Regions from separate parts of the Shewanella sp. YLB-07 genome, predicted to be linked through region 1. Evidence: predicted binding sites of a transcription regulator. Region 1 holds the regulator's gene; the other holds the start of a gene.
What was found. Region 1 encodes sigma-54, which starts transcription at its own class of promoters, with help from an activator protein. Its sites were predicted from a motif close to GTTGGCACGNNNNTNGNNT; they were not measured.

Region 1 (4,278 bases):
ATGGGTCTTAGCTCCGGTTCCCAATGGGGGTTTGGCAAGAAACGAACGTCAAACATGAAGTCTGCCTCGGCTGGCATCCCGTATTTGAAGCCAAAAGATTCGAAGTTAATGACCAACTCTTTATCGATACTGCCTAGGAGAATTTCACGGATCTTGTCACTCAGGTCGTAGATATTGAGGTTTGATGTGTCTATGTAATGATCGACCATCTTAGACACGGGTTCGAGCAGTTCTCTTTCATGCTCTATCGCCTCTTTAAGAGACGTCTTAGTGCGGGATAGTGGGTGTAATCTTCGGGTTTCACTGTAACGTTTCAGCAGTACCTCATCGCTCGAGTTCAAGAAGAAACTGAGTAATTCTGTGCCTTCGGGGAGGTTAGCAAACTGCTTCTCTAGCTCTTTGTCTTGCTCTGATATATTACGCACGTCGACACTAATGGCTACGAGTTCTGTACTGCCTTTGAGTTGTTCGAGCAAGGTATCCATTAGTGGCAGAGGAAGGTTATCGACACAGTAGTAGCCAAGATCTTCTAAGACCCTGAGTACGACAGATTTTCCCGAACCGGAACGACCGGACACCATCACCAGTTTCATTGTGTTATCACCTGATAGAGTTCTGACTCATCTTGAGTTTTTCGTAACTGTTTCACAATATGCTTGTTATTGAGTTTCTCAGCCATGGATGACAGAGTACTCAAGTGCTGCTCACATTGATCCGCAGGGACTAAAAGTGCAAATAGTATATCTACAGGTTGCTTATCAATGGCGTCGAAGGAGATAGGCTCTTCGCACTTGATTAATACAGCAACCGGTTGACTTATATTGCTCAACCTACCATGAGGAATCGCAATACCATTACCTATACCTGTGCTTCCCATTTTTTCCCTCGCCAAGAGACTTTCAAAAATCTCTTGTGAAGATAGGGTTGGGTACTGGACAGCGGCAAGATCGCTGATGAGTTCCAGTACCTTTTTCTTACTGCCCGGAGTGGCGCAAGTTGTACATTCCGGCTGCAGGATGGTGCTTAATTCCATTATTAATGCTTTGTTAGCTTCTCTTTGTGTTTAATAACCTGACGGTCGAGCTTATCAATCAGGGAGTCGATAGCGGCGTACATGTCAGCGTTCTCTGACATAGCAAAAACCTCACCACCGGCAAGGTGGAGTTTAGCTTCGGCTTTTTGCTGCATTTTCTGAACATTTAAAATAACGTGTACATTATTGATCTGATCGAAATGTCGTTCAAGCTTAGTGAACTTTTCTTCGACATATTGCCTTAGCGATGTAGTGATCTCTATATGGTGTCCAGTTAGGTTTATTTGCATAGAAATACTCCTCCAGTGTCCAATTTAACTCTTAGGTAGGTTGTAGAAAAATCTTTCGGGATTTAACTCACAACATAATTCCCTGTTATACCAGGAGTTGAGCCTAAGGGTTATCGACTACAGGCTGCTTCTGGTGATTAGCGCTCAACATGAGCGCTAATCAGGTCGTGGCTAAGTAGATTTTTCTATTTAGGTGACGACCTTACTTCCTTCTTTATAAACTCTTACGTTGATTCGATGGTGGAATCAACATGGCTTCACGATACTTAGCTATGGTGCGCCTCGCGACCTGAATTCCCTGCTCTGCTAATAGCAAAGCCATCTTACTGTCGCTGAGTGGTTTCTGTTGATTTTCGGCTGCAACCAGCTTCTTTATGAAAGCACGAATGGCGGTAGATGAACACTCGCCGCCATCATCGGTCCCCACATGGCTGGAGAAAAAGTATTTCAGCTCAAATATGCCCCTCGGGGTATGCATATATTTTTGTGTGGTGACACGGGATATGGTGGATTCGTGCATCTCTACGGCTTCGGCTATGTCGTTCAATACCATAGGTTTCATGGCTTCTTCACCGAATTCGAAGAAGCCCTGTTGGAATTTAACTATGCAGTTTGAGACTTTCAGTAAGGTCTCGTTGCGGCTCTCTAAGCTCTTGATAAACCACTTAGCCTCTTGCAGGTGACCACGAATAAACTGACTATCTGATTGATTCTTGGTACTTTTCACCATGGATGCATAATGTTGGTTGACGTTGATCTTCGGCATATTGTCTGGATTTAACTCAACCATCCAACGACCTTTCTTCTTGGTCACAGTGACATCTGGGATGACATACTCATCTTTACCTGGAGTAATGGCGAGTCCTGGGCGGGGATTAAGCGTTTGGATTAACTCAATGGCGACTCTGAGATCATCTTCCTTAAGCTTAGTCTTACGCATTAACTGGCGGAAATCACGTCCTGCGATCAGATCCAGATGATCTTTGATAAGGAGCCTGGCATTATCTATGTGGGGGGTTGTATCTGCGTATTGTGCCAGTTGAATCAAGAGACATTCGCTGAGGTCCCTGGCTGCTATGCCGATAGGATCGAAGTGTTGGATACGTTTGAGGACGGCTTCAACTTCATCCTGTTCAATTTCTGGATCACCCATGGCCTCGAGAATATCTTCAACACTTTGGGTGAGATAGCCCCTCTCATCAATGGCATCTATGATGGCGGTCGCTATGGCGAGATCATTATCAGAAAACGGTGTCAGGTTCTTCTGCCATTCGAGATGCTCATACAAACCTTCGCTGGTCTCGCCTTGGAAGGGCATATCATCGTCGCGCATGGCACCAGAACTCGAGTTCGGAGACGCGGTATAGACTTCATCCCAAGTGGTGTCCATGGGGAGCTCTTCTGGCATGGAATCTTGGGTTATTGCCTCTGAGGTTTCAACCGCAGAGCTGTCGATTGGACCATCACCTTCGCCATCACCCGTGGCGTTAAAGTCTTCTGCGTCTATGGTCTTATCTTCACCATTGACTGGGGGGTCAACCTGTTCTTCATCTAGTTCGAGAAGGGGGTTGGAGTCTAACGCTTGTTGGATTTCTTGTTGCAGTTCCAGCGACGATAGTTGCAATAGACGTATAGCCTGCTGCAGTTGTGGTGTCATGGTTAACTGCTGACCCATTTTAAGCTGGAGTGACGCTTTCATTTACCGCTATTCCCTTCATTGTAATTATAAAATGAGAAAGCCTGCTTTGACTTGTTTGGGGTTTCTCTGAGCCCCTGGACCTTAGGCTGAGTAAGCCGAGTGTCGATAAATACTCATCCCTTAATGCGCGTTAAGAATGAGTCTCTTGATTAACTATAGCTTGAATTGTTCACCTAAGTACACAGCTCGTACTTGCTTATTGTCCAAGATCTCGGCGGGTGTACCTTCAGCGATTAAATTTCCGTGACTGACTATGTAAGCTCGCTCACATACGTCTAAAGTTTCACGCACATTATGGTCAGTGATCAGTACACCTAAGCCGCGACTCTTAAGCTGCTCGATGATTTTTTTAATGTCGATAACCGAAATAGGATCCACCCCTGCAAAGGGCTCATCGAGGAGAATAAACTTAGGGTTAGCTGCCAAGGCTCTGGCTATCTCGACGCGTCTGCGTTCACCGCCCGAGAGTGCCATGCCTTGGCTGTCACGAATATGGGTAATATGAAACTCTTCCAGAAGGCTCTCGAGTTGTTCTTCCCGGGTGTTGTTATCTATATCTGAACGTGTCTGTAGTACCGCCATTATGTTATCCCTAACCGATAACTTCCTAAAGATGCTCGCCTCTTGAGGCAGGTAACCTATGCCTTTTCTTGCCCTCAAGTGCATAGGATCTAAGGTCAGATCATCATCATCGATTAAGATCCTACCTTTATCACTCTGTACTAAGCCTACGATCATGTAGAAAGTGGTGGTTTTTCCCGCGCCATTAGGGCCTAACAGACCGACTATCTGTCCGGTTTTGACTGTGATACTGACATCTTGAACTACGGCTCTATTCTTATAACTCTTGGCAAGGTTGACTGCCTTTAGCGTCATCTGGCTCATTGTTTCTCCTGCCCTATGACTGGTAACTGAGTAGGTATAATGTCTTGCTTGCTGGTTTGATTGTTCGTTTCAGCTGGCTCGACTTCTGGTAATTGAGTCGGCAGCGGCTCCGTAGCTGGCTCTTGTTCTTTGGCCTTATCTTGACTGGTATCCTGATAGCTTTCTGGCTGAATAATGGTGATAACCCTATCATTGCCTTTGCTTTCTGCTATCAACTGTTGCTTAGCTATGTTGTAGCGAATCATATTACCTGTTACTCGGCTACCATCTTGCTCCAGCGTGGCATTACCTACCAAGGTTAAGGTTCTGCTCGATAGCTCATACCTAATTTCTTTGGCACTGGCAGAAGCCGGGCGTCCATCTTCCATTAT
Region 2 (4,278 bases), on a different contig from region 1:
AGGGGATGTGTTTCTTAATTAACACATCATCGTCAGCACCGCGCACCATCAACTGAACCTTGATCTCTACCAGTCTCGAGCGGTTTGCCCCCGGCAGGTTAAATAGAAATGGTCTGGGCATTCCCACATAGAAAGCTTCGCCTACATTCATCGGCTCTTGAATTTCTTCGGTGCCATCAGCATTTTCACTGTTTGCTGAGCTGTCGCTTGACCCCATGAAAAACCATAAAGCTCCAGCAATAACTAGCACTAATACCAGGCCGATAACGCCGAAAATAATCAGTTTCGTCTTACTTTTCGGCTGTTCATTTTCTTCGAGCTCTAAGGATTCTTCTTCGGCCATTTGATTTCCCTTTTAGGCTTAAATCTGCTGCTATATTTCTATAATAGACCAAGGGGTAATGTCTTTTTACCCATCAAGGATCTAATTTTGCTATAGATTACCTTCTTACGCGTAATAATCTATACCTGAACGATAACTAGATGCCTGATTTGAGCTTAATAGTGACTCATCTGCAGATATTTCATCCAATTCTGAATCATAGCCTTCTTGTGACCGCTCCGAATGATCAGCTTCGCCTTGATCTTTTCCCGAATCACGCTGAGAAACTTGGCTATCGGTGAGTTGCAGCCCCTGTTCGGCTAACATCTCTCTCAACCTAGGTAATGCTTGCTCTACAATATCTCGGGTCTGAGGCTGGACGACATGAAACTGCACTTGAGTCTGGTCGCCCTGGACCTGAATTCTTACCACCAAGGGCCCAAGTTCAGGTGGATCTAACCTAATTTCAGCATGCAAGACCCCTTTACTCACCATAGCCACTAACTGTTGCTTCATGACCGGAGAAAAACGCTGGATCATCTCCTGCATCTGACTCTGAGTGTCATTATTCTGTCTTAGTACCAACTGAAACTGGGGAGTTTCAAGTTTACTTGGTGGTGTCGAGCCTACTTGCATCCCAGATAAGGTTTTAATATCTAAGTTTGACGTGGATGTTGTGTCCGTTAGCGTTGAAGATGCCTCTACATTGGCCCTCAAGGGATTGAGCTGTACCGATAACTCAGCCCCTTTAAGCTGTTGCTCAGCCTTAGCCATAGCTTCAACAGGCAGCTTAGTGCTCCCTTGAAGCTTAGCTGACTCTTCCACTTGGGTTTTCTCACCTAAAATTTGACTAAACTGCTTATCTTTACCTTGCTCGATTTGATTTTCCGTGCGGGTTAACACATCTATCCCTGCAGCTTGTTGGGACTGGACCACTTTTGCTACATCTTTGACTTCGGCTGTCTTGTCAGTGACTTGTGCTTCGAACAATGTCGAGATGCCATTGGGCTCTGACAGACCAGCACTGCGGCTTTCGCTCCCAACAATAGCAGCAGATCGCACGCTCGCAGCCTGAAAGTCTGAACTTGTCACAGTAGCAATTAGCTGAAGTAAATTTTCAGGGGGTAATACAGTTAATTCGGCCTCGGATAAACCAGACTCCTGTACTAGCTTATCAATAAGGTTTTTATCTAATGGGAGTTGAGTCTCTGGATCTAAGAGCTGAGCATCAGAATCAATGACTAAAGTCTCTAAACCGATAAGTGATACCGTCTGCGATGGCTCAATCACAACGTCACCGGCTATTACCTCTTCGCCTTGTTTTATCTCTTCTGCAGGAAGATTAAAATCTGTATTTTCAGCATCATTTGCCACACTCAGTAAATAATCATCTAATGTTGAATGACTTGACGCTTTCTCATTGCCTTCCTGCGGCAAGGTATCGCCGCTGTTATCTAGGCTAGTATTTCCCTCTAGCTTACTGGCCCAATTTATTTGAGCCAGTACATGATTGACATCGATTTCTGTTCCATCCAATTGGGCTTCACTCTCAGACTCATCGCCCGCTCCCTTTAGCTGTGGATCATTTTTAACCGGTCTTGTTTCAACATTGATATTTTCAGCTCGATTTGACTCTTTCGCTTGAGTACTAGCTTGCTCTAAAGCCACAGAAAAATCATTATTTTCAGATGATTGAGTACGACTCTTATCACCTTGCTTTATTCCACCAACAGATAGGTTATCGGATGTGTTTTCTTTATTCGCTAAGAGTATATTCGTCATTTTCTGCATTAAGCCTCCAACAAGGCTGATGTCCAATCAAGGTAAGCGCATTTTTAAGAGAATCACTGACGCCAGAACTATCTCGTCAAAACAGCTTTGTCAAAATAGTGGCCAAAAAATTAAATGCCCACACGTTATCAATAAATTAAGCAATAAAGATGCCAATATATAAAGGGTTCTTTAGGCAAGTAACAGCATCAAAAGATCTTGTGTCAGCGAATTTTTTTTCTATAAAACATCTGTGATGCAAACTCATCCACCATCTTTTGTTCGAGTCTCATCTCTGCTTTTCTTGCCTTCTGTGCTTTATGTTCTAACAGTAATTCAACCGCCTTACGTTTTTGCCGTTTCTCTTGCCAATGCCGCTGCCTATGCCCCCGCTGAGTATCTGCTTCTGCGACCGAAGTAAGCTGCTTGGTAATGGCTTCATCTACTTGACGTACAAATTGGTGAAATTGATGATAATAACTGGCACTGATATTTTTACCATGATGGCTCTCCATCTGTTTCATATAATCCAAGCGATAATTTCGCAGCGCCTCAAGTTGGCTCTGGCATTTTTGCAGTGCCAGTTGAGCCGATTTCAACTGCAACGCCGCCTGCTCTTCTGCTTCACTCGTCAGTTTCAATACAGTATGAAGAGGATCTTGCTTAGCCATAGTTATTCCTGAGATAAAAGAAGTCCCCTAGGACCTAGAAACTGATCATACCTTACACTGAGCACTCAACTGAGAAAGCATGAGCTGACTGGAATCAAAACTGAGAGTCTCCTTCATTGACTGCCTTAAAAATGCGTTCATCGCAGGCTGAAGCCGTATCGCATTGTCGATTCTAGGATCGCTGCCCTGAGTGTATGCCCCGATCGAAATCAGATCTTTGTTCTGTTGATACAAAGAATATACTTGCTTTACACGTCGCATTGACTCCAGATGCTCAGTGCTGATCACCATAGGTGCGACACGGCTAATCGAGGCTTCTACATCGATGGCGGGGTAATGACCTGAATCGGCTAATGCTCTCGACAAGACTATGTGTCCATCTAGGATTGCCCTAGCCGCATCGGCAATGGGGTCCTGCAGATCATCGCCTTCAGTCAACACAGTATAAAACGCCGTGATAGAGCCTTGACCCGGACCACCATTTCCCGCTCTTTCAACCAATTTGGGTAACTTGGCAAATACCGAAGGCGGATAGCCTTTGGTTGCGGGAGGTTCACCAACCGCGAGTGCGATTTCCCGTTGTGCCTGAGCATAACGAGTCAAGCTGTCCATAAGAAGCAATACGTTATAGCCTAAATCTCTAAAATATTCTGCAATTCTGGTTGATGTTTCACAGGCTCGAAGACGCATGAGTGGAGACGTATCGGCCGGGGCTGCCACCACCACAGAGCGTGCACGTCCCTCTTCCCCCAAAATCTCTTCGATAAACTCTTTAACTTCCCGGCCACGTTCTCCCACTAACCCCACGACTATAATGTCGGCGGTGGTGCCCCGCGTCATCATGCCCAGTAGCACACTCTTGCCCACCCCAGAACCGGCAAAGAGTCCCATCCTCTGACCTTTGCCGACAGTTAACATGGCATTTATCGCCCTGACCCCTACATCTAAGGGCTCAGTGATCGCTCTTCGGGCTAAGGGGTTGATGATTGGTGCATGTCTTGGCGCTTTTTGATCGGTTCGTAATCGGCCTAAATTATCTAAGGGGTGACCATTGCCATCGAGCACCCGGCCTAATAATTCCAGGCCAACATTGAGTCCGGTTTGCTCACCTAAGGGAGTCACCTTAGCGCCGGGTAAGACGCCTCTAAGTTCTTCTATAGGCATTAAGTAGAGCAACTCATCGTCGAAACCTATCACCTCGGCGACCAAGTCTCCAGCCAAGGTCTCTATGCTACACAGACTACCTATCGGAGCCCGACAGCCGATGGCTTCGAGTGTTAAGCCTACCACCCGGATCAACTGTCCACTGGCCTCAGCTACGAATGGATGAACCCTATCATTTTGCAGTCTGATTTTATTCAGTAACTGGCTTTGGCGGTTGCTCATCTTGTTTTACGCCCTCTGAATCTTTAGCTGCTGACACGTTTTCTTCATTAGTGCTAAGTGTCTCTTTTTGTGCACTAGGCTCACTCTCTAGACCCCCGGATGGCTTAAGCTCATCAGGCTGGTCCTTAA

Region 2: FS373_RS20620 (flagellar hook-length control protein FliK) is a predicted target of sigma-54. The motif match lies at 2,252-2,270, and genes of this name have one in related genera.

The regions. Positions count from the first base shown of each region.
Region 1 is NZ_VOQB01000011.1:107,950-112,227, forward strand. Features, by position in the region: gene rapZ (RNase adapter RapZ) at 1-593, opposite strand, end outside; gene ptsN (PTS IIA-like nitrogen regulatory protein PtsN) at 590-1,033, opposite strand; gene hpf (ribosome hibernation promoting factor) at 1,036-1,323, opposite strand; gene FS373_RS21745 (RNA polymerase factor sigma-54) at 1,538-3,022, opposite strand; gene lptB (LPS export ABC transporter ATP-binding protein) at 3,176-3,907, opposite strand; gene lptA (lipopolysaccharide transport periplasmic protein LptA) at 3,904-4,278, opposite strand, start outside.
Region 2 is NZ_VOQB01000010.1:130,023-134,300, forward strand. Features, by position in the region: gene fliL (flagellar basal body-associated protein FliL) at 1-343, opposite strand, end outside; gene FS373_RS20620 (flagellar hook-length control protein FliK) at 449-2,113, opposite strand; gene fliJ (flagellar export protein FliJ) at 2,317-2,763, opposite strand; gene fliI (flagellar protein export ATPase FliI) at 2,809-4,149, opposite strand; gene fliH (flagellar assembly protein FliH) at 4,118-4,278, opposite strand, start outside.